DNA from 3 places in the Tetragenococcus halophilus genome. Region 3 is predicted to be linked to each of the others. Evidence: predicted binding sites of a transcription regulator. Region 3 holds the regulator's gene; each other region holds the start of a gene.
The links. The regulator NrdR, encoded in region 3, represses ribonucleotide reductase genes. The targets are predictions, from matches to a motif close to ACACNATATATNGTGT.

Region 1: the regulator NrdR is predicted to act here: its motif matches at 5,400-5,415, upstream of AC806_RS07495 (deoxynucleoside kinase).
Region 2: the regulator NrdR is predicted to act here: its motif matches at 5,228-5,243, upstream of AC806_RS04525 (vitamin B12-dependent ribonucleotide reductase).

Annotation. Positions count from the first base shown of each region.
Region 1 is NZ_CP012047.1:1,583,920-1,591,873, reverse strand. Features, by position in the region: gene AC806_RS07525 (hypothetical protein) at 3-200, shown strand; gene AC806_RS07520 (dipeptidase) at 208-1,185, opposite strand; gene AC806_RS07515 (LTA glycolipid anchor biosynthesis glycosyltransferase, IagA/BgsA family) at 1,439-2,443, shown strand; gene AC806_RS07510 (glycosyltransferase family 4 protein) at 2,477-3,718, shown strand; gene AC806_RS07505 (NAD(P)-dependent oxidoreductase) at 4,070-4,948, shown strand; gene AC806_RS07500 (YkuJ family protein) at 5,039-5,269, shown strand; gene AC806_RS07495 (deoxynucleoside kinase) at 5,449-6,090, shown strand; gene AC806_RS07490 (nucleoside 2-deoxyribosyltransferase) at 6,083-6,580, shown strand; gene fabT (fatty acid biosynthesis transcriptional regulator FabT) at 7,123-7,563, shown strand; gene AC806_RS07480 (beta-ketoacyl-ACP synthase III) at 7,574-7,954, shown strand, end outside.
Region 2 is NZ_CP012047.1:952,619-960,572, reverse strand. Features, by position in the region: gene yqeH (ribosome biogenesis GTPase YqeH) at 1-956, opposite strand, end outside; gene AC806_RS04550 (YqeG family HAD IIIA-type phosphatase) at 953-1,480, opposite strand; gene AC806_RS04545 (DUF1129 family protein) at 1,698-2,372, opposite strand; gene AC806_RS04540 (PadR family transcriptional regulator) at 2,374-2,697, opposite strand; partial or broken gene AC806_RS04535 (ATP-grasp domain-containing protein) at 2,932-3,348, shown strand; gene AC806_RS04530 (amidase) at 3,633-5,090, opposite strand; gene AC806_RS04525 (vitamin B12-dependent ribonucleotide reductase) at 5,276-7,864, shown strand; gene AC806_RS04520 (cob(I)yrinic acid a,c-diamide adenosyltransferase) at 7,881-7,954, shown strand, end outside.
Region 3 is NZ_CP012047.1:1,208,422-1,216,375, forward strand. Features, by position in the region: gene AC806_RS05650 (Nif3-like dinuclear metal center hexameric protein) at 1-402, opposite strand, end outside; gene AC806_RS05655 (tRNA (adenine(22)-N(1))-methyltransferase) at 399-1,094, opposite strand; gene dnaI (primosomal protein DnaI) at 1,276-2,202, opposite strand; gene AC806_RS05665 (replication initiation and membrane attachment family protein) at 2,202-3,587, opposite strand; gene nrdR (transcriptional regulator NrdR) at 3,606-4,073, opposite strand; gene coaE (dephospho-CoA kinase) at 4,215-4,811, opposite strand; gene mutM (DNA-formamidopyrimidine glycosylase) at 4,808-5,656, opposite strand; gene polA (DNA polymerase I) at 5,671-7,954, opposite strand, start outside.

The sequences.
Region 1 (7,954 bases), 380 kb from region 3:
AGATGGATAAAGAAACAGACAAAACATTATCCAAGAATGCAAAGATGAATAAAGAAGAGTCAAAAACATTATCCGAAAATAGCAAGATGAACAAAGAAATAAAGCAAACATTATCCAAAAAGTATTCTCAAACCGATCTTTATAAAAAAACCGAGAAGTTTATCTCGGTTTGGGTGTTACTTATTCCTCTGCTAAGATGAGCTTTTTTTAAATTAGGAAATCTTGATAGAGACGTAAAATATTTTTGTTAAAAATTTGATCTACTTGTTCGCTAGAAAAGTCTGATTTTCTTAATGCATCATAAATTGTGGGTAAAATTGTTCCATCTGGTAAATCTTGATGAACAGTAATACCATCAAAATCAGAACCTAAAGCAACCGCTTCAATGCCGCCTACATTATAAAGATGTCGGGCATGACGACAAATGGCATTGATTAAAGAGCCTTTTTCCTTAGCATCTTGTAAAAAGCGATCGGAGAAGTTGATACCAATTACGCCACCACGTTCGGCTATTTTTTTAATAAGATCATCTGATAAGTTACGATAGTGGGAATGAACTTTGCGTGCATTAGAATGGCTAGCAACAAAAGGCCGATCAGTATATTGTAATACATCGTTAACCAATGCATCTGAACCGTGGGAAACGTCAATGATCATTCCAAGTTCATTCATCCGTTGAACGATTTCAATGCCTTTATGGGTTAACCCTCTTTGTGTTTTTTCCGTGAGCTGTTCATTACCATCAGCAAAAACGGCGTTAGGATATCCAATCTCATTTGGGTAATTCCAAGTTAAGGTCATCATACGCACACCCAAGTTGTAAAACTCTTCTAGTTTTTCAACACTACCTTCAATAGGCGCGCCTTCTTCCATAGTTAAAAGAGCGCTCATTCGTTCGTTTAAGCCGTTGTCTAAAATTTGCTCGTAACGAGTAACAGGACGAATTTCTTCTGCATTTTCGTCCATTTCATTATAGAAACAATCAATCATTGCCTTAGCTTCTTCATAAGGTGAATCAACAGCTTCTTTATCAAGAAAAATGGCGAAGTTTTGTAATAAATAATCACCTTGTTGCATTTTTGGAATATCTAATTGAAAATTATTTTTCTTTAAATGTCCTGGTTCATTTATTGGTGACTGATAAATTTTCATAATCGTATCACAGTGCATATCTACAACATTCATAAGCTAACCTCCATTTTTAAGCTTGTGTGCTACTCTAAAGATATCATTTTTTGTAAAAAGAAACTAGTAAAATAAAAGCGGTTTTTAGAAAGTTTATCTCATAACCACTTTAAATAATCCTTTGCAAATATAAAATAGCGTAGCGTTATTTATGCTAAATATTTAATCCAGCTTAATTTAAGCCCTTAGTTGGAGTTAAGAATAACGTAAAATATGATATACTATAATTGAAAAAAGAAAGGGGAATGAATCCTTGAAAGTGCTGCTTTATTTTGAAGGACAAAAAATGCTGGAAAAATCAGGGATTGGACGTGCATTCGAACATCAAAAAAAGGCATTAGAAAGTGCTGGAATTGATTATACGACTGATGCTAGAAGTAAGGATTATGATATCTTACACATCAATACCTACGGAATAAATAGCCGAAAAATGATAAAGCAAGCTAAAAAACAAGGAAAAAAAGTTATTTATCATGCGCATTCCAATGCGGAAGATTTTAAGAATTCATTCCTTGGAGCAAATACAATTACGCCATTATATAAAAAATATGTGGTCAGTCTATACTCCTTAGGGGATCATTTAATTACACCGACGCCTTATGCTAAAAAGGTTTTACAAACATATGGTATTCAAAAACCTATTGATGCAGTGTCTAATGGCATTAACCTGGAGCAATTTCAACCAGATGAAAAAAAAGAGGAAGCATTTCGTGAGTATTTTAAACTAGCAGCTGAGCAAAAAGTGATTATTTCTGTCGGACTTTATTTTCGTCGCAAGGGAATTATTGATTTTGTTGAAGTGGCCAGACGCTTTCCGCAATATAAGTTTATCTGGTTTGGGCATATCTCCTTATATTCAATTCCCAAAGATATTCGTCGTATTGTACGAAACGATCATCCCGATAATGTAATCTTTCCTGGTTATATCAAAGGTGATATCATTGAAGGAGCTTATTCTAATGCCGATTTGTTTTTCTTCCCTTCTTATGAGGAAACAGAGGGAATTGTAGTATTAGAAGCTTTGGCAAGTTTACAAAACGTACTTGTTCGTGACATTCCTGTATATGACGGCTGGTTAAAAGATAGGAAAAACTGTTATATGGGAAATAACAATACAGAGTTCAGCCAATTACTAGAAGGTATTGTTGAAAAAAAGTTGCCTGATCTTTCTAAAAATGGTTGGCAAACAGCACAAGCAAAAAGTATCCCGCACATCGGAAAAAAATTACAAAATATATATGAAACGGTACTTTCTTAAAAAAAGATAGATTCGTAGTTTGGAGGGAATTTTGTGAAAATCGGGTTTTTCACAGATACTTACTTTCCTCAAGTAAGTGGAGTTGCTACATCAATCAAAACATTAAAAGATGAATTAATTAGGCGCGGGCATGAGGTTATTATTTTTACTACTACCGACCCTAATGCACCAGAATATGAAGAGGGAATTGTTCGCATGCCAAGTGTTCCTTTTATATCCTTTAAGGACCGCCGCGTTGTCGTACGTGGCATGTGGGATGCGTACATGATCGCTAGAAATTTTGAATTGGACTTAATTCATACACATACTGAATTCGGAGCCGGCTTTTTGGGAAAAGTAGTGGGAAAAAAACTGCATATCCCAGTGATTCACACTTATCATACGATGTATGAGGATTATCTACATTATATTGCCCGCGGAAAAGTGGTACGTCCAGCGCATGTAAAAGTTTTTTCGCGTGTTTTTGCCAATCATACATCCGGGGTCGTTTGTCCTAGTGAACGAGTGATTACTACTTTAAAAAAATATGGAGTAGTCTCGCCGATGTGTGTAATTCCAACAGGTATTCAAACGAAAAAATTTGAAGTGGGAGAAGATACAGCTGCTAAAAGTAAACAGTTACGTGCTCTTTTAGGAATACATGAAGATGAGATATTCTTACTTTCTTTAAGTCGAGTTTCTTATGAAAAAAATATACAAGCTTTGATAGAAAGGTTACCTGAGGTTTTACAAGTAAAACCTAACGTGCGCTTAGTCATCGTAGGAAAAGGGCCTTATGAAGAAGCATTAAAACAATTGGCTTATGATAAAAAAGTAAGAAATAAAGTCATATTTGTCGGAGAAGTTCCTAATGATCAAGTGGCTTTATATTATCAATCTGCTGACTATTTTGTTTGTACTTCTACTTCAGAAAGCCAGGGGTTAACTTATTTAGAAGCTATGGCTTCAGGTACACAACTTGTGGTTGAAGGCAATGAATATTTGGATCATTTAATAGATGATCCTTCGCTTGGGGTTACATTTCCAACAGATGACGATTTTGTACCCGCACTACTTTCTTATATGGCAGAAAACCCTCCCAAGAATCAAGCGATTTTAGATAAGAAAAAATATGAAATTTCGGTAGAAAACTTTGGAGAATCCATGCTAGCTTTTTATAATGAAACGATTGCTTATTATAAAAAAATACAAGCAACAGAAAAACAACGAAGCACTTTTGACGAAGATAGCAAAACAAAAAAGCATAGACGCCTATTTAAAGGAATCTTTCACTAAGTGTAAAATTTATTGAGGTTTTCTAGTGGACAAATAAATAGTGAATAACGGATAAAAGTTCGACAATCTATTGTCTGAAAATGAAATCACGGATAATAATTTAGAAAACCCTTATCTGAGAATCCAAACATGAAGAGCGGAATGAAAAAGTTTTATCCGAAAAACAGAAATATAACCTTTATTTTTACTAAACCGGGAGCTCTTAATGTTTGATTCTCTATCTTTGCCCATAGCCTTAAATTGCTTAGCGTTTTCCCTTGAAGACTTTATAATCTTTCATTAATCGTTTCATAAATCTGTATTTTCACGTATACTGAAAGTACAGACTTTTTTTATTTAGGAGGTAATAAAATGAAAATTGGTTTTATCGGAACAGGTGTCATGGGACATGCAATTGTTGGACATCTAATGGATGCAGGACATGAGTTGTTTGTTTATAATCGTACGAAAAGTAAAACAGACGATTTAGTAGCAAATGGCGCAGTTTGGCAAGATACGCCTAAAGAAATTGCTGATGCAAGTAAAATCGTATTCACTATGGTAGGCTATCCACAAGATGTAGAAGAAGTTTACTATGAAGAGGCAACAGGTATTTTTGCTAGCGATGTAAATGGAAAAATTTTAGTCGATTTAACGACCAGTGCGCCATCTTTGGCCGAAAAAATTAGTCAAACTGCAAGTGATAATGGTGCTGCTAGTTTAGATGCGCCAGTTTCTGGTGGAGATTTAGGTGCAAAAAATGGAACATTAACCATTATGGTAGGCGGTGAAGAAGCTGTTTACGAAAAAGTGTTGCCACTTTTTGAAAAAATGGGAGAAAGTTATACCCTACACGGAGCAGCGGGTAAAGGACAACATACAAAAATGGCCAATCAAATTATGATCGCTGGAACAATGACGGGGATGACTGAAATGCTAGTTTATGCTGATAAGACTGGGCTGTCTTTACAAAAAGTGATGGACACACTAGCAGGTGGTGCTGCTGCGAACTGGTCTATGTCGAATTATGGTCCGCGGATCTTAAAAGAAGACTATTCTCCAGGCTTTTTTGTCAAACATTTTATTAAAGACTTGAAAATTGCTTTAGATGAAGCACAAAAATTGTCTCTGGAGTTGCCTAACACACAATTAGCTACACAATTTTATGAAAAACTAGCAGATCAAGGAAATGAAAATGATGGTACGCAAGCCTTGATTAAACTTTGGTGGACAGACCAAACAAATTCTTAAAAAGCGAAAAAAATTGAAAAAAACATCCACAAGTCTTCTTCTTTTTGTTAGAATAAAACAGAAATGTGAATAATAGAGGAGGCACTTAGGATGCAAAATTCCCAATTAGTTGCTATCATTAAACGACTTGAAGCAATGATCGAAGCGCAAGATAGTGAAGTACAAGTACGTCGCTTTGAAAAAGAAGGCGTTGAAAAGTGTATAGTAACCTATGATAACGCCACTGAAACATTTGAGTTAACTGAAGCCCAAACAAATCAAGCTTACCAATTTGATAATATTGATATTGTAGCCATGGAAATTTACGATTTAATTCAATAAAAAAATTCGAGAAACAGTTATTTTAACTTGTTTCTCGTTTTTTTATTGAGGGGGCTTCACATTATAGAAAATCTATTGTAAAATTTAAAAGGACTATAAACACTATATATTGCAAAATAAGATGCAAAAAGTACTATATATTGTATATTTTGCATAAATTAAGGAAGGCGATCGAAATCGTGATAGTAATGGCAGGAATGATTGGTGCAGGAAAAACAACTTATACAACTAAAATAGCAGCTGAACTACAGACAGAACCCTTTTATGAAGCTGTGGACGAAAATCCTATTTTAAATAAATACTATGAGGATCCAGGAAAATACGGATTTGCTTTGCAGATATATTTTTTAAATAAACGTTTCAAAAGTATTAAAGAAGCTTTTTTTGATCAAAATAATGTTTTAGACCGTTCGATTTATGAGGATGCATTGTTTACCAAAATTAATGTAGAAAACGGTAATATCAGTGAGGAAGAATATCAACTTTATTTAGAACTATTAAATAATATGATGGAAGAACTATCAACATTACCTAAAAAAGCACCTGATTTAATGATTTATTTAGACGCTAGTTTTGATCATATATTATCCAATATACAAAAACGAGGCAGATCATTTGAACAACCAACAAAAGAAAATGGTTTGTTAGATTATTATAGACAATTACATACAGCTTACGGTGATTGGTTTGAACAGTATAACTATGGTCCCAAGTTAAAAATTGATGCAGATCGTTATGATGTGACCCAAAGAGCAGATTGGCAAGATGTATTTGCACAAATTCAGACAAAACTTAATGGAAAGGAAGTTATGGTTGGCTAAAGATAGACAAAGCAAGGCGCTTACCAAAATTTATTTAGGAACTCCTTATTTTAATGAAGAACAAAAACAAAGGGTCGAAAAAGCAAAAGACGCTTTAGAAGACAATGATACTGTAGCGGTGGTTCATTTTCCTTTTGACTTTCAATATCAAGAGGCTACTTTTGACGATCCAAAAGAAGTATTTGGTACACTTATTTGGCAAAACGCTACTTACCAAAATGATTTGTCTGCTATGAGCACCGCTGATTGTGGTGTGTTTTTATATGATTTAGATCAAATTGACGATGGTTCCGCCTTTGAAATGGGATTTATGCGAGCACTACACAAACCTGTTTTAGTACTACCTTTTAGTAAAAATTTGGATCAAAAACAATTAAACTTAATGATTGCCCAAGGCACGACAAGTTTTATTGAATCATTTGAGCAACTCAGCAGCTATGATTTTAATCATTTTCCAAGCGAACCCCAAACACCTATTGATGTTTTTTAGCTAAAAATATAGTAACGCTCGATTAAAGCAACCAGTTTATAAAAAAGCTGGTTGTTTTTTATCAGGGAGTAAATCAATCATACGTTCCCCATGTTTTGAATATGAGGGATTATTATTCAAGTTTAACCCCTATCTTTTCAATCTTAGGGGTTAAATCGCTAAGAAGACTCCCCATGTTTATCTACTTTCTTTGAATTTTCTACAATTTTCTTAAAAGATAGGGACTCTTTTTATAAGACGCTCCCCATGTTTTGAATCTCAGGGAGTGTAAACCAACTTTACTCTCTGTTTTTTATCCTGCTATGATTGATCAATAGTAAAGAAAATTAATAAAAATTAAAAGGGAGACTTAAAGCTATTTACACCACAGCTGATTATGTTAAAATTATTTGAAAATCAAAGTAAATTCGATTGTTTGATTTGTTATTTGAAAAGTAAATGAGTGAAAAAATGAAAAAATAAACTTGCATTTTTTCAGAGTTTCATTTATAGTTTGATTATCAAATCGTTTGATAATCAAACTATTCGGATGGTGTTAGTTAATGGAGCCCAATTTTGGACGGATCAATACATTATTAGTTGAGGCTTTTAATGATATTTTAGTGATCGAAGAATCAGAATTAAAAAAATCGCAGTTTAAAGATTTGTCGATTACTGAGATGCATACAATTGAAGCAATTGGTATGTATAAAAAAAAGACCACTTCTGAAGTGGCCAAAGAACTTTCGATCACTGTTGGGACATTGACGATCGCGATCAATCGATTGGTTAAAAAAGACTATGTTGAACGTCTTCGTAGCGAAGATGATCGACGAGTTGTCAAATTAGGTTTGACCAAAAAGGGGAGATTAATCTTCCGTGTCCACCAACGCTTCCATATGGAAATGGTAAAAAGTATTTTACAGGGCATGGATAATGAAGAATCTGTAGCCTTACAAAAGGCCTTAGAGAATCTTCACAGTTTCCTACAAGATTATAAGTGAGTGTAATGGAATGAATAATTTTGGACAAATCACACAAACTGCCAGCTTCGTTCCGAAAAAAGCTGTGACCAACGATCAGCTTGCACAGATCATGGACACTAGTGATGAATGGATTCAATCTCGCACAGGGATTAAAGAACGTCGCATTACAACAACGGAAAATACGTCAGACCTTTGTATTAAAGTAGCAGAAAAGCTGTTGGAAAAAAGCCAGTATTCTGCTGAAGAGTTAGACTTTATCATTGTTGCCACGATGTCTCCTGATTACTATAGTCCTTCAGTAGCTTGTTTAGTACAAGGTACAATTGGAGCAAATCATGCAATGTGCTTTGATTTAAGTGCTGCTTGTTCGGGTTTTGTTTATGCATTATCAGTGGCGGATAAGTTAGTA
Region 2 (7,954 bases), 260 kb from region 3:
TTTTCTTTTTCTTCATTACGTGGGGGTTGTAATAGTTCACCTAAGTGTTTTTCATAAAATTTATCCGCGTTTTCTAATTTGGTTCGATGAATCATTAGATCATTTGAAACAAAAACGGTAAAAGAGCTTTTTTCTCCTTTAATAAAATCAAAACGCGCTAAACCACCTAAAAACAATGTTTGTCCAGCGTTTAATTGATAGATCTTAGGCTTAATTTCTTTTTGGGGCGCGATAATTTTAAGATCTTTTTCCCCTAGAAAATGCGCCATTTGATGATGATGGATAATCCCAGGTGTATCTATTAAAAATTGACCATCCTCTAAAGGAATTTCAATTTTATCTAATGTTGTTCCAGGAAATTTTGAAGTAGTGATTAACTCCTTAACATCCGCTGTTTTTTGAACAATCTGATTAATCAATGTAGATTTACCTACATTTGTTACACCTACAATATAAACATCACGACCTTCACGATACTTTTCTATCATGTCTAGTAAAGTATCTAAATCATCGTTTCTTTTGGCACTAGTCAATAATACATCGACTGGACGTAAGCCTTTATCGTGGGCTTGTTCTTTCATCCATTGTTTTAATTTGGTCTTTTTTAAAGACTTAGGTAACACATCTACTTTATTACCTACCAATAATACGGGATTGTCTCCCACAAAGCGATGCAAACCAGGTATTATTGAACCATTAAAATCAAAAATATCTACCACATTGACAATAAGTGCATCCTTTTGCCCGATTTCATTTAATAACCTTAAAAAATCATCGTCGGTCAATGAGACATCTTGAATCTCATTATAATGGCGCAGACGAAAACAACGTTGACAATAAACTTCGCCAGATTCCAATCCTTTTTCCAAAACTGATTTTGGCGTATAACCTATTTTATTTTTATCTTCTGTTTGAATAACAGCTCCACAACCAATACATTGAAGGGCTTCTGTCATTTTATTTCACCTTGCCATTTCATATCAGAATATTTTTTTTGCAAATACTTCATGATCTTACGTTCAAAAAAACGATTAAAACGCGTTTTCCAACCATCAGTATTTACTACTGGTTTAACCAAAACGCTCCATACACCAGCACTATTTGCTGCTTTAATATCAGTCATAAGCTGGTCTCCTAGCATAACTACTTCTTCTTTATTCACATTTAGCTGTCTACATGCCCTATTGATCCCAACAGGAAGAGGTTTAAGTGCTCGTGCAACATAAGACAGTCCTAGTTTATCTGTCACCCTACTAACGCGTTGCGCGCTGTTATTTGATACAACCACAACAGCAATACCAGTGTCTTTCATTTCTTCCAACCATTTTCTTAGCTCATCAGTACCATCGGGATGATCCCAGGCGATTAAAGTATTATCAAGATCAGTCAAAACAACCCTTATACCAACGTTTTTTAATTGCTCAGGTGTAATTTTATAAATTGACTCGATCATCCAACTTGGTTTATAACTTGAAAACATCAATCATTTTTCTCCTCAAATGAACAAGCTCATGATAACCATCACGAGCGTTCTTATCTAACTTTTAAAAATAAATTTCTTTTTAACTCTTCACAAATGTTGATTATACAATAAATTTTCATAAAGGAAAAGTTTTGACCTTTTTATTGTTTTTATCCATTCGCCCACCAAAAACTTTCCAGTTTTTAGCAATATTTATTAAAATAACCATTTTGCTTTAGATAGCCTTACGTGCTTTTCTTCCTATCAAATACAAAACAAGACCAAATAATATAATGATATAAAATGGTAATTCAACTTTTGGTCCTAGATCAGGTATGATCAAAACGACCAAAACAAATAGTCCTACTGCAAAAATACCAAAAAGGCCAGATAAAAAAAGAAATCTTTTATTGTTGATCTCTTTGAAACAAGTCCAGCGAATATACTGAAGGGATAAATACATGATAAAAAACGCAATCGGAATATCTAGCAAAACTTTAAGCGCAAAAGCTCCCAAGTAATAAGTCTTACTCCATGAATCTACACTAAAAATATAAGGGCCCAGCCCGTTAAAAATACCAGAAGTCATGCTCACTGCCGCCAAAAAGTAACATACAAACATAATGAAATATTGTATATGCTTTTTAGTTACTCCTTTGGGAAGCTCTCCAAGGATTTCATTGGCATATTTCTTTGGTTGCTTCCCAAAAACATCTTTTGCTGTCTTTCCTTCTGCTTGTGCCTCTATTAAGTGATCGAGCAGCTCAACTAAAATTTCTTCCATTTCTTGATCAGATGTATTATAAGAGGCTCGTATGTAAATCATCATATCCTCATAGTACTTTTTATTTTCTTGAGATAGCTGTTTGCGCTTTTCATTATTCAATTGCACTAACGCTTCTGCATCCATCTTATTCCTCCTTATCCAATAACCGATCAACCGGTAACTTGATCGTTTCCCAATTTGCTTTAAAATCAACGAGTGCTTTTGTGCCCTCTTTTGTCAGATAATAGTATTTTCTATTCGGCCCTGCCGGTGACTTTTTCATCTCGCCTGTAATTAATTGTTCTTTTTGTAATCGCAATAAAATTGGATATATCGAACCTTCACTGACAAAAAGGCCGTAACTTTGAAGTTTCACTGATAATTCATATCCGTATACAACTTGACGATCGAGTAGTGCAAGAATGCATCCTTCCAATATTCCCTTTAATAATTGACTTCGTATCGACAATTATCCCACCTACTTTATATTTAAAAGTCATGAATGATTTTTATTTATTTGGCTAAGACTAACTTGTATTACCATATAGTTTAGTAAAAATGTAACTATCTTGCAATACAACTTAGTTGATTTTTTATTTAATTATTGAAAGCGAAATAATCGTTAGAATAATCAGATTTTTCGGACAATTGCTCGCTTTACCTGCAAAGATATGTTAATATACTCAAAAAGGAAGTCGATCATATGAAACAGCCCAAAAATTTCATTATTATTTCGCCGCATTTTCCCGAGAATTTTTCCACATTTGCTGTTTGTTTACGAGAAAGAGGCTTTAATACCTTAGGAATTGCTGATATCGCTTATGATCAACTAAGCGATACTTTAAAAAACGCTCTAACTGAATATTACCGTGTAGATGACATGAATGATTACGATCAAATGTATCGTGCAGTTGCTTTTTTCGCCCATAAATATGGTAAAATCGATAGAATTGAATCCCATAACGAACATTGGTTGGAGTTAGACGCGCAATTGCGAACAGATTTCAATGTAGTGGGCTATACCCTTACAGACTTTGAGCCAATCAAAAAGAAATCGAGTATGAAAAAACTCCAAATGCTAGATCTTCCTGTAGCAGAAGGTCGTGTATTTTCTGATGAAAAAACCTTCCCAACAAGTTTTTGTCTGTTAGGAAAGTTTTGAAATGAACAATAAACAGCTTAGTATACATTTAAAGCAAAAGCTAAAAACTCACCGAAAATGATCTACCTGATATTTTTCAAAATGGTATTCTCCAGACTGAAAAAATATTCTGGCTATCGTGCATGTATGCCATTGGATACTATGTAATCTCTGTCTTATAATCGCTGGGTAATAAAACACCTACCCAGCGTTTTTCTTTCATATAAGAAACTTCCAAAAAGTGCTCATGAAGCGCTCAAAAGCTATTGATAATAAGCAGGTAAGTGAAATTGTTGATTGTTTTCAAATAGCTCTCCAACTTCAAAAAGTAAATCCTCACGACCTTTAGCTGCCATAAACTGAATCCCCAAAGGAAGGCCTTCATTGGTTAAATGAGTAGGTAAACTGATTGCAGGTTGTCCAGTTAAATTTGCTAATTGAGTGAATGGCGAAAATCGTAAGCTTTTATCAAACATTTCATAAACCAAATCTCCTGCTTGTTTTAAGGAATAATTTTGTATTTGTGCTAATTGTGTGCGAATAGTATTACTTTGTAAATCATCAGTGATTTTAGGAGCTGAATAGGCTGTGGTAGGCGTTAATAACAAATCATAGTTTTCAAATAGCTCTTCCATCTGCGCTGCTGCTTGATCCCAAGTATTAAGATTATGAATATAACTAGCTGCTGACTGTTTCATACCATATTGGTACAGACCCCAAGACATCAATTCCATATCTTCTTTTTCGATCGGACGCGCTAAATTATAGGAAAGTTCTTCTATCATAGCGGCTGTTTCTGCGCCATTCATATGATAATAAGATTGCATTAGCTTTTTACCTTTGATCGGTAAAGAAATTTCTTCTATCCTATGCCCTTCTTTTGTTAGAAAAGAAACTGCATTTTTTACTGCCGTCATCGCCTCTTCTGATACTTCACTATCCACTGGCGAAGTTGTAACAAAAGCAATTTTGAGTCCTTTTTTATTCGCGCTTCTCGTATGCTCCCATTCAACTTTTGGCGCTTGATAAGGCGCTGCTTTTTCTGTACCTCTTATCGCATAAAAAAGCGTCTTTGTATCTCGCATTGAAACGTTTAAAGCAAAAGAAATTGAAGCTCCCTGCCAAGCACGAAATCCTGCAGGACCAACGAGCATCGTTCCGCGAGTAGGTTTTAATCCAATTAAACCACTAAAAGATGCCGGAATACGAATTGAGCCACCACCATCACTGGCCGCAGCAAGTGGAAACATACCAGAAGCCACACTAGCTGCTGCACCTCCGCTTGAACCCCCCGGAGAATAATCAAGATTCCAAGGATTACGTGTATTACCATAAAGTGTCGGGTCTGTAACATTTTTAAAACCGAATTCTGGAGCATTTGTTTGCCCTAAAGGAATCAATCCTGCTGTTTCCAAAGCCTGCACAAAATGATTACTGACTGGTGCACGATTTGTTTTTAATAAGTGACTGCCAGCAGTAGATAGCCACCCCTTTTTATCCTGACCTAACATTTTTAAAGGCAAGGGCAAACCAGCAAAAGGCGATTTTTCTATATTTTTACTAGCTTCATACTGTTTTTTAGCATCTTCTTTGGCAAAAGTTACCAGTGCATTTATTTTTTGATTATCTTTTTCTACCCTATTTTCAATTAACGTCAATAATTCTTCAAAAGAAATTTTTTGTTTTTTTAATTGCTCTGCCCAATACAAAGCATCATGTATCATCACACTCACCTCTTCTTTTATTTTACTATAGAAATTTAAAAGTGTCGCATGTAATTTTTTGTTTAGCTATTGCTAAAAATAGTTATGACCATTATACTAAGTTATACAATATATCGGATGGAAACACAACGAAAACACAATATATAGTATTTCCAAATGGTTGTCTTAAAGGAGTTTTTAAAATGAGCGTACAAATAAAAGAACCCGAACTTGATATTGAAAAGTTAAATCAAGATATTAAACAATTCCCACAAGTTTCCCCTATTACAGATGATATGTATACAACAAGACAAGGCGTTTCGCGCTTAGTCATGCTTGATCGTTACGCTTATAAAGATGTGCAACAGCGTACACTTGCAGTAGGAGATTTAATTGTTTTAACAGTTAAAAGTGATCCCAATTACCCAGCACGTGGCGTAGGAATCGTTCAAAAAATTGACGATCAGCAGCAAGAAGCAGATATTCTAGTAGAAGAAGCTTACCGTTTTTCTATTGAAGATCCCGATGAACAAGCTTCAGGTATCGTTACTCGTCATTTAAACGAAATTGACAAACCTCTAGAAGTTTTTTATGAACAAATTACAAAACGTGTTGCTCACGCTCTAGCAAGAGTAGACCAAACTATTGGTAGCAAGACGATGATTGAAGAAGGATTTTATCAACAATTAAAAGAAATGAACTTTGTCCCTGCTGGCCGAGTTCTTTACGGTGCCGGATCTGGGGCTAATGTCACCTATTTCAATTGTTATGTTATGCCTTTTGTCCCAGATTCAAGAAGTGGAATTGCCGAACATCGCAAAAAAGTAATGGAAATTATGAGTCGTGGAGGCGGTGTTGGTAGTAATGGTTCTGCTTTACGTCCCAGAAATGCAATCGTGCGAGGCGTTAATGGTAAATCTTCCGGCTCTGTTTCATGGCTAGATGATATTGCGAAATTAACTCACTTAGTGGAACAAGGCGGCAGTCGCCGTGGTGCGCAGATGATTATGCTGGCTGATTGGCATCCAGATATTATTGAATTTATTGTGTCAAAAATGCAAAATGCACGTATTTTACGCTACTTACTAGAAAATACAAATGACAGCCAAATCAAGCAAGCCGTTCATGAAAAATTGAATTTCACTCCTCTTTTACAAAGTGAACGTGAAATGTATCAATTTATCGTTAATCAAGAAAACAAAACAGAAACAGTTTCATCTGCAACAATTAAAGAAGCACAAACAAAATTAAATGACGGTGGTACTTACAGTGTAAATAATTCTGAGTTTTTATCAGGCGCTAACATATCTTTAACACTAACGGATGATTTCATGCAAGCTGTTAAAAACAATGAAGAATGGCCACTTCGTTTCCCCGACTTGTTCAATTATAGTCAAGAAGAAATGGATGATTATGACAACAAATGGCCGGAAATTGGCGATGTGCGTCAGTGGGAAGACTTAGGCTATCAAGTGGCAACTTATCGAACAATTAAGGCGCGTGAATTATGGAAATTGATTAATATCTGCGCAACTTATTCCGCAGAACCAGGCATCTTTTTTATCGATAATGCCAATAATAAGACAAACGCTATCGCTTATGGTCAAAAAGTTGTTGCAACCAACCCATGCGGCGAACAACCTTTAGCGCCTAACTCAGTTTGTAATTTAGGCGCCATCAATTTAGCGAATATGGCAAATAAAGACACTGCTGAAGTGGACTATGACAAATTAATGGAAACAGTCAAGATTGCTGTACAAATGCAAGATGATGTCATTGACTCAACACCTTATTTCTTAGAAGAAAACAAAAAACAAGCATTAGGTGAACGTCGTGTCGGGCTTGGCGTCATGGGGCTTGCCGATTTACTTATTTACACCCATCATCGATATGGTTCTAAAGAAGGAAACCAAGTTGTTGACAAGATTTTTGAAACAATTGCAACTACAGCTTATCGGGAGTCCATTCGTTTAGCAAAATTAAAGGGCAGCTTCCCATTTTTAATTGGAGAAACCGAAGAAGAAACACAAAAACTAAGACAACGTTTCATTCAAACTGGCTACATGAAAGATATGCCGCAAGATATTCGTGAAAATATTTTAGCGCACGGCATCCGTAATTCTCACCTATTAACTGTAGCTCCTACCGGCAGTACTGGTACTATGGTGGGCGTTGCCACTGGGTTAGAGCCTTATTTTGCCTTTAAATATTATCGTAGTGGACGCTTAGGTAAATTTATGGAAGTAAATGCTGAAATTGTACAAGAATACTTAAATGAACATCCAGAATCTGATGCTAGTCACTTGCCTGAATTTTTCGTTTCTTCTATGGAATTAGCGCCCGAAGAACATGTTGATGTGCAAACCACCATTCAACGTTGGGTTGATAGTTCGATCTCTAAAACTGTAAATGCACCTAAAGGTTATACCGTCGAACAAGTAGCAACTATCTACGAACGTCTATATGATGGCAATGCTAAAGGGGGTACGGTTTATGTAGACGGCTCACGTGATTCTCAAGTATTAACACTACAATCAGAAAAAGAAACAGAAAAACAAACCTCCTTGTTTGAAACAGAAGATATTCGTATTGTAGATGATTCTGACGAATTAGAACAATTAGTGGAACAAGCAGAAAATGATCATATTCAACAAGAAGGACATACAGATGATGTGATCTACGGTTCTGATGTTGGTAATACTTGTCCAATTTGTCGACAAGGCATTGTTAAGGATATAGGTGGTTGTAACACTTGCACAAATTGTCAAGCACAATTACGTTGCGGTTTGTAAGCTAAGGAGGAAAATAATGCAAATTTATACTCGTACTGGTGATCAAGGAACAACCAAACTTATCGGTGGCCTTGAAGTAACAAAAGATGA
Region 3 (7,954 bases):
ACTTACTTCATGAGTTTTTACCAAATAATTGTCGACATTAACACCTAACATTTCACAAAACCAGTCGTTTAATCCATCCCAGATAATATCCATATTCGTATGTGCAGCATAAACTGCGATATCATGCTTTAGTAAATCAATATACATCTTAGTTTGCGGATCATCAGCAGTCAAACGGCTTACAGGGCGAAAAATCGGCGGATGTTTAGCAATGATCAAATCGATATTTTTATCGATTGCTTCCTTAACAACTTCTGGACGCACGTCTAATGTCATCATGACACGTTCAATTTCTTTATCTAATGTTCCTAGATGAAGTCCGCAAGGATCACCTTCTTCAGCCAACCAAAGAGGACAAAATGTTTCAAATTTATTAATAAACTCTTTTGCATCAAGACTCAAGATAATACCTCCTCGATCCACGCCATCTGTCTTTTTTCCGCTTCAATTTTGTCTTTAGGTACGCGATAGGCATTTTTTAGATTCCTTAAAACTTTCTGTTTTATTTCTAACTTTTTCTGCCACTTCTTTTGAAAACTAGCTGTCTTTTTTTGCATTAAAACAGGGCCAAAATATAATTCTTTGCTTGTATAATGACTATTTTCTTGATAGCAAGCAACAATAATTTCATAAAATTTTCCATAATCTTCAATGATCTGTTCGTCGTAAATTTTATAATGATTAGCTGCTAACCAATGCCGTACATCAGATTCATGGTTGTTGGGTTGTAAAATCAACCGTTGCCCTTTTAAAGAACCATCTTTCTGGCCATTGGTTAATATGCTCTCGATCAATATCCCGCCCATACCCGCAATCACGATCGTGTCAATCTGGTCTTTCGGATAGATAGCTGTTAGACCATCAGCTAATCTAGCAGTGATCTTTTCTTCAAGATCATATCTTTTTACTTGTGCGCTAGCAGCTTTTAAAGGGCCTTGGGCAACTTCTCCAGCAATAGCGTAGTCTACTTTGCCCGCCCTTACTAAAAATATAGGCAAATACGCATGATCAGAACCAATATCGGCTAAACGAGCCTTTCTGGGAACAAATTCAGCAACCGCAGCCAAACGCTGAGATAATATATGGCTATTCAAAAAGCTTTCTTCCTTTCTCTTAATTTAGAAAAAGAGCTGTAACATCATAAAAATAACCGAACTATGCTTGCTGAGATTTGTTGGTTGTTGTAAATTTGCGAGGAGCAATTACAAACACAACCTCTCTATAGTTCGGCTATTTTATCAGCAAAGAAAAGGATGCCACAGACTATCATTTATACTAAGTGTTTCTTCGATTTCTTCCAGTCAGCTCAATTTCTTGTGCTAGATAACGTATACGTTCCATCAAACGCTTAGCTTTTAACGGCTCTTCTTCTCCGCGCTGTGTCACTGATAGATGTTGCTCTAATTCTTTCATGGTAAAATTAGAACTAAAAAAAGTAGGAAGCTGTTCCTGCATACGGTATTGCAAGATAACGCCAAAGATATCATCGCGGATCCAGCTGCTCATCGCGTCTGCCCCAATATCATCTAACATCAAGATTGAAGCACTTTTAACCGCATCAAGTTTTTCGCCAACTTCATCTTTTTTGATCGATTGTTTCATATCTACTGCAAATGAAGGAAAATGCAGCAGTGTCGATGTATAACCCGCTTCAGCTAAATCTCGGGCAATCGCACCTAACAAATACGTTTTTCCTACACCAAAACTACCCACTAGATAAAGACCTTTATGAAAAACTTGCGGATTATCTTTATAAGCGTTGATAAAATCAATCGCACTCATAAAGGCTTTGCCGCGTCCTGTTGTTCCTTCGTAATTTGCCATACGGGCTTCTTGAATATCTTTAGGCATATTCAGTGCTTGAATACGACTGCGGATCTCTTCTTGCTCTTGTTTGGCTACTAATTCTTCCGTCGGAATATAAGTGACATCCACCGAATGATAGTTCAATGTTAATTGGGGTTCATAACCGGGTGCAATCATTGTTGGATCGTTTAAATCAAATTTTCTTTTTTCCTGCACAAATTCATATAACTTCGCGTAACTACGTTCAATGTCATCTTCTGACAACTCATTTTTATGCTCATCCAAAAAATTTTGCACATCTTGATCTTTTAATACCTCAGTCATCATTTCAGAAAAACGCGTTCGATAATTTTTTTGATTCATTAACTTATTTAGATTTTTTCCCACATCTTCCATTAGCTTTCACCTTCTTTGCGTTTCAGATAATCCTGAAGTTTTTTATTAATTTCTTCTTGTACTGCCGGGTCTTCCACTTCTTCATTAGGTTTGTCCACCCAGTCTGGCAAACTTTCCTTACGAATAGGCTGTTGCTTATTATTTGCATAATTTTTCTTTTTACTTGGCTTATTCTTAACTTCTTTTACTAAATCACGTACGTGTTTAATCGCTTGTTCTGGACTGTTAATTTCTAATTCTGACCAATCTGTAGCAATTTGATTGACAAAATTGGACTGTAAAAAGCTATTTTTCTTAACAACCAGAATATAATGAATTAAAACATTAATCACACTATTAGGTAATGGACTACGTTCGACTAGCGTCTTTAATAACCAAGTTTCAGGATCTGTAACAAAATTATGCTTTTCATTTTTTATCGCTTGTAAAAAATCCATGGGCGCTGAACTTTGTGCAATTTTAACTAACTGTATATCATTTTCAGAAAAGCCCGTTTGTCGTAAAGTATTGAAGCGACGCTTCTGTTCATCAGATTGTTCGTCATAGTTATCTGCTTGTTTTTCTTTTTTTACTGTCGCTTGCTTTCTAATAACCTTATCCAATGCTTTTCGACCGACTTTGCCATCAGATAAAGAAACCGCCTCAGTCATTAAATCAACTAATTTCATTTCATCAAAGCCAAATAAGTTGGCATATAAAGTTAGCTGTTGTTTAAAAGAATCATCAAAATTCTCTTTAACAATAAACTTTCGTTGTGCTAACTGATACAAAAAATCCCAGTCAATTTGACCTTCATCTAACTGTAATTGTTTATTTGAAGGTACTTGATAGTCCTGGGAAACTTTTTCCAGGCTTTGGGCATTACGAATAAATAAACGTTCATCCAAGGCTCCATAGACCTCACGAAAGCCACTTGTGACTTCTTGATAAGCCGTTAAATCAGGATTTTCAGGTTGAAAACGGCGGACCATCTGCCGGAACTTTCTTTCCCCGATAGTATTTAATAATAAAAAACTATAGGTTTCATCGCGAAAAAAATCCTGCGGGTGAATAGGTTCTTCTAAACGATAAAGAAACATTTTGCCAAATTCCGGATCCTCTTTGGTAAACACAGACAATAAACCCATACCTTCTAATTGTTTACGTGCTTGTAAAAAATCTGGCAGGCCAATATTTAAGGCATCTAGCATATCAATATGTGCAAACTCATTTTCATACTGATCTTCTTTATCTCCTATAAAACCATAATATAAAGCCAGTGCATTTTGGCCAATAATCGGTTGGTAAAGATAAACCAAACCGTTATTTCCTTCTTCTGTTAGAGGAAAGCTTTTGGTCACTTGATAAATATTATTAGGTTGTACTTCATCCCAAGCGCTATGCAAAAGAGTCCCTCCTTATTGTTAATTTGAATCGTTTGCCTTACCGACAATATCTTCTAGCTCTTTTAAAAATACTGACATATCTTTAAATTGTCGATAGACACTAGCAAAGCGAATATAAGCAATCTCATCTACATCTTTTAAATCTTCCATCACATATTCGCCGATTAAATTAGAAGAAATTTCGTTTTCTCCCAATTCACGAATTCTACTTTCCACATGATCAACAATTTGTTCCATTTGTTCCATAGCTACCGGTCGTTTTTCAGCCGAACGGATCAAGCCACGCAATATTTTTTCTCGATTGAATTCTTCACGTGCACCGTTTTTCTTAATCACCAAAAGCGGCGTTTCTTCGAGCCTTTCAAAAGTTGTAAAGCGGTAGCCGCAATTTTCACATTCTCTTCTTCTTCTAATAGCACGACCATCATCTGTCTGCCGACTATCAATAACACGCGAATTGTTGTGATGACATTTTGGACAATGCATGTTGTTCACCTCATTTATGATTATTTCGTTAAAATTTCAATTGTTTTTATAAAAATTCTTATTAATATTATAACATGAAACCTTCCTATACTAACAGTTTAAGGACAAAAAAACTCTAGAAATGACTAGAGTTTTAAAGCTTTATAAAAATTGTCTTTTTTTAAGCCAAGAAAAAATTTGTTGGCGGATAGATGATAGGCTTTCTTGATTGTCAAAAATAATATCCGCACGTTTCTTTTTTTCTTCAATGGAAAGTTGACTAGCAACTTTTTTTTGCGCTTCTTTTTTTGTTATACGATCTCTTTTCATTAAACGCTGTACTTGTAAGTCTTCAGGGATATAAACTACCGCCACTTGATCCATATACTTATCATAACCAGCTTCATAAAGTAAAGGAATATCAGCAATAACTAAAGAAGAAACAGCACTTGCTCGCTTAATTTGTTCGATAATTGCTTCTTGTAAAAAAGGCGCAAGTAGCGCATTAAGTGCCTGTCTTTTTTTTGTATCACTAAAAATTATTTGACCTAACTGTTTGCGATTTAATGAGCCGTCTGAACAAAGCACACTGCTTCCAAAAGTTTCAACAACCTTTTTTAACCCCGCTGTATTCGGCTCAACGACCTCTCTTGCAATAATATCAGCATCAACTACAGAAAAGCCGTACTGTTTAAAAATATTAACAACTGTGCTCTTTCCTGTAGCTATGCTTCCTGTGATACCGAGGATAAAACTCATGACAGCTTCCTCCTCTTTAATTTCTGACAATGCGGACAAAAATGTGTGCCTCTTTGCGCCACTTTAATTTTTTTAATAGGCGTTTCACATCTAGGACAGGGTTCACCTGTTTTACCATAAACATTTAAACTCACTTGAAAAAATCCTGCCTCACCTAAAGCATTTTTATAAGAACGAATGGTTGTCCCACCCGCTCTAACTGCTTTAGCTAAAATAGCAATAATTGCCTGGTGTAAACTTTCTGCTTCTTTTTTTGTTAAAGTGCGAGCTGGCTGTTGAGGATGAATTTTAGCTAGCCATAATACTTCATCCGCATAAATATTTCCTAGACCTGCTACAACTTTTTGATTAAGTAACAGAGGTTTTATTAAAGAAGAAGAATGTTGTAGTTTTTTCTCAAATGCTTGCAATGAAAATTCTTCTTCTACTGGTTCTGGTCCCAATTGCTTAATCCCTTTATAAAACGGATATTGTCCTTTTTCTACTAAAGCCATGCGTCCAAATTTTCTTACATCATGATAGGACAGTTGACTCCCATCTGTAAATTTAAATATCACATGAGTATGTTTATCAACCGGAGCTTCAGTATTCTTTGGTGTATATTCGTACTTACCTTCCATACGTAAATGAGAAATCAAATCAAAATCAGTAAATTCAAAAATTAAAAATTTCCCTCTACGCGCAATATCATTGATAACTTGTCCGATTAGTTTTTGGCAAAATGTATCAACTGCCGGTGATTCAATGATTTTAGGCCATCTAACAATAACTTCTGCAACAGTTTTGTCTTGGACAAGGGTAACTAGCCCTTTTCTAACTGTTTCTACTTCTGGCAATTCCGGCAACTGTACACACCTCTTTATTTTGCATCATACCAAGTTTTCCCCCAACTACTTTCGGTAATCAACGGAACATCTAAATGAACAGCATTTTCCATAACTTCTTTTACCAATTGATCTAGTGTTTTAAGTTCACTTTCTGGAACTTCAAAAACTAACTCATCATGTACTTGTAAAAGCATGTTCGTTTCTAGTTGTTTTTCTTTTAATTGTTTATCTAATTCGATCATAGCAATTTTTAAGATATCAGCAGCGCTACCTTGAATCGGTGAATTAATCGCTGTTCTTTCGGCAAAAGATCTTAAGTTAAAGTTTCTAGAATTAATATCCTCAAGATAACGACGACGATGATAAAGCGTCTCAGCGAAACCTTTTTCCTTTGCTTGTTCTACAGAATCGTTCATATATTTTTTCACGCCAGGGTAGCGTTCAAAATAAGTATCAATATAATTTTTGGCTTCTTTACGAGAAATACCTAGGTTTTGTGATAAACCATAATCTGATATACCATAAACAATCCCAAAGTTTACTGCTTTGGCTTGACGTCTGATATTAGCTGTTACATCTTCAGGTTTTTCAATATCAAACACACGCATAGCAGTACTGGCGTGGATATCTTGGTTTTCATTAAATGCCTCTTGTAAATGCTCATCTTTTGAAACATGAGCAAGCACGCGCAATTCAATTTGTGAATAGTCAGAAGAATAAATGACCCAGTCGTGCTTTTGCGGAACAAAAGCTTGTCGAATTTTTCGTCCTTCTTCTAGACGAATAGGTATATTTTGTAAGTTTGGATCGACCGAACTTAGACGCCCTGTTTGCGTTAAAGTTTGCAGATAACGCGTGTGAACTTTACCATCTTGTAAAATGACTTTTAAAAGTCCTTCAACATAAGTTGACTGGATCTTAGCAATCTGCCGGTATTTTAAGATATTTTCAACAATCGGTGATTTATCTTTTAACTGCTCTAAAACGTCAACAGCCGTCGAGTAACCTGTTTTGGTCTTTTTAATGACAGGCAAGTTCATCTTTTCAAACAAAATATGCCCTAGTTGTTTAGGCGAATTGATATTGAATTTTTCTCCAGCTTGCTCAAAGATTTTTTCCTCAATTTTTTGTAAGCTTTGAGCAAATTCATCCTTCATTTGATTCAATCGTTGGGCATCTACTGTAATACCTGTTATTTCCATTTCAGCTAAAATGGAAGAAATAGGAGCTTCCAAATTTTTATATAGATCGAGTTGATTTTTATCTTTAAGCTCACCTTCTAATTTAGGCGTAAGCCATTGAATAGCCTTGATTTTTCTTGCTAAATGGGCAAAAAACGTCTCATCATCTTCGGGTAGACCTTTTTTTGCACCCTTACCATAAACAGCCACATCTGATTGGATATCTTGATAATCATAATGTGCACAAATCCCTGCAATATCATCCGTATTATCTGTATTGTCCAATAAATAAGCAGCAACCAAAACATCAAAAGAAAAACCTTCAGGCAAAGCAATGTAACGATTCAACGCTACTTGGGTGCTTTTTGCGTTATAGACTCTTTTTCCTCTACTTTTATCGGTTAACCAGTTTTTAAAAGCCTTATTTTCAAAAATCTTATCGCTTTTTGTGACATAAATTTTCTTATCGTTACCCCATACAACGCCTACAATATCTTCTACATGATAATTTTCACCCAACATTTCGACATATAAAGCCATTTCATCGGTAAACATTTCTTCTGTCGGTTCATCAACCACTTCAAATAAAATGTCCTCCATCTTATTTTCTTCTTCTCCGACATCCAAATTATCCAAAAATGTTCGGAAATTCATTTCTTTATAAAAAGGAACAAGTTTATCCAAATCGCTACCTTCATATTTTAAAGAATCAATAGAAACATCAATAGGAGCAGATATATTTATTGTGGCTAATTTTTTCGAAAGTAAGGCAGTTTCTTTATCATTAATTAGGTTTTCTTTCATCTTGCTTTGTTTCATCTCATCAATATGTTCGTAAACACCTTCAACAGAATCATATTGATTTAATAATTTGATTGCAGTTTTATCCCCAATTTTTGTTACGCCTGGAATATTATCAGACGAATCTCCCGCTAGTCCTTTCATATCGATAATTTGTTTAGGTTTTAAACCATCATATTTTTCAGCAATATGCTCTGGCGTATAATCTTCTGTATCACTGACACCTTTTTTGGTAATAGCGACTTTTACATCATCAGTTGCTAACTGGGTTAAATCCCGATCTCCTGTGAGAATAGTAACATCAAATTTATCTTTATCTACTTGCTCGGCTAAA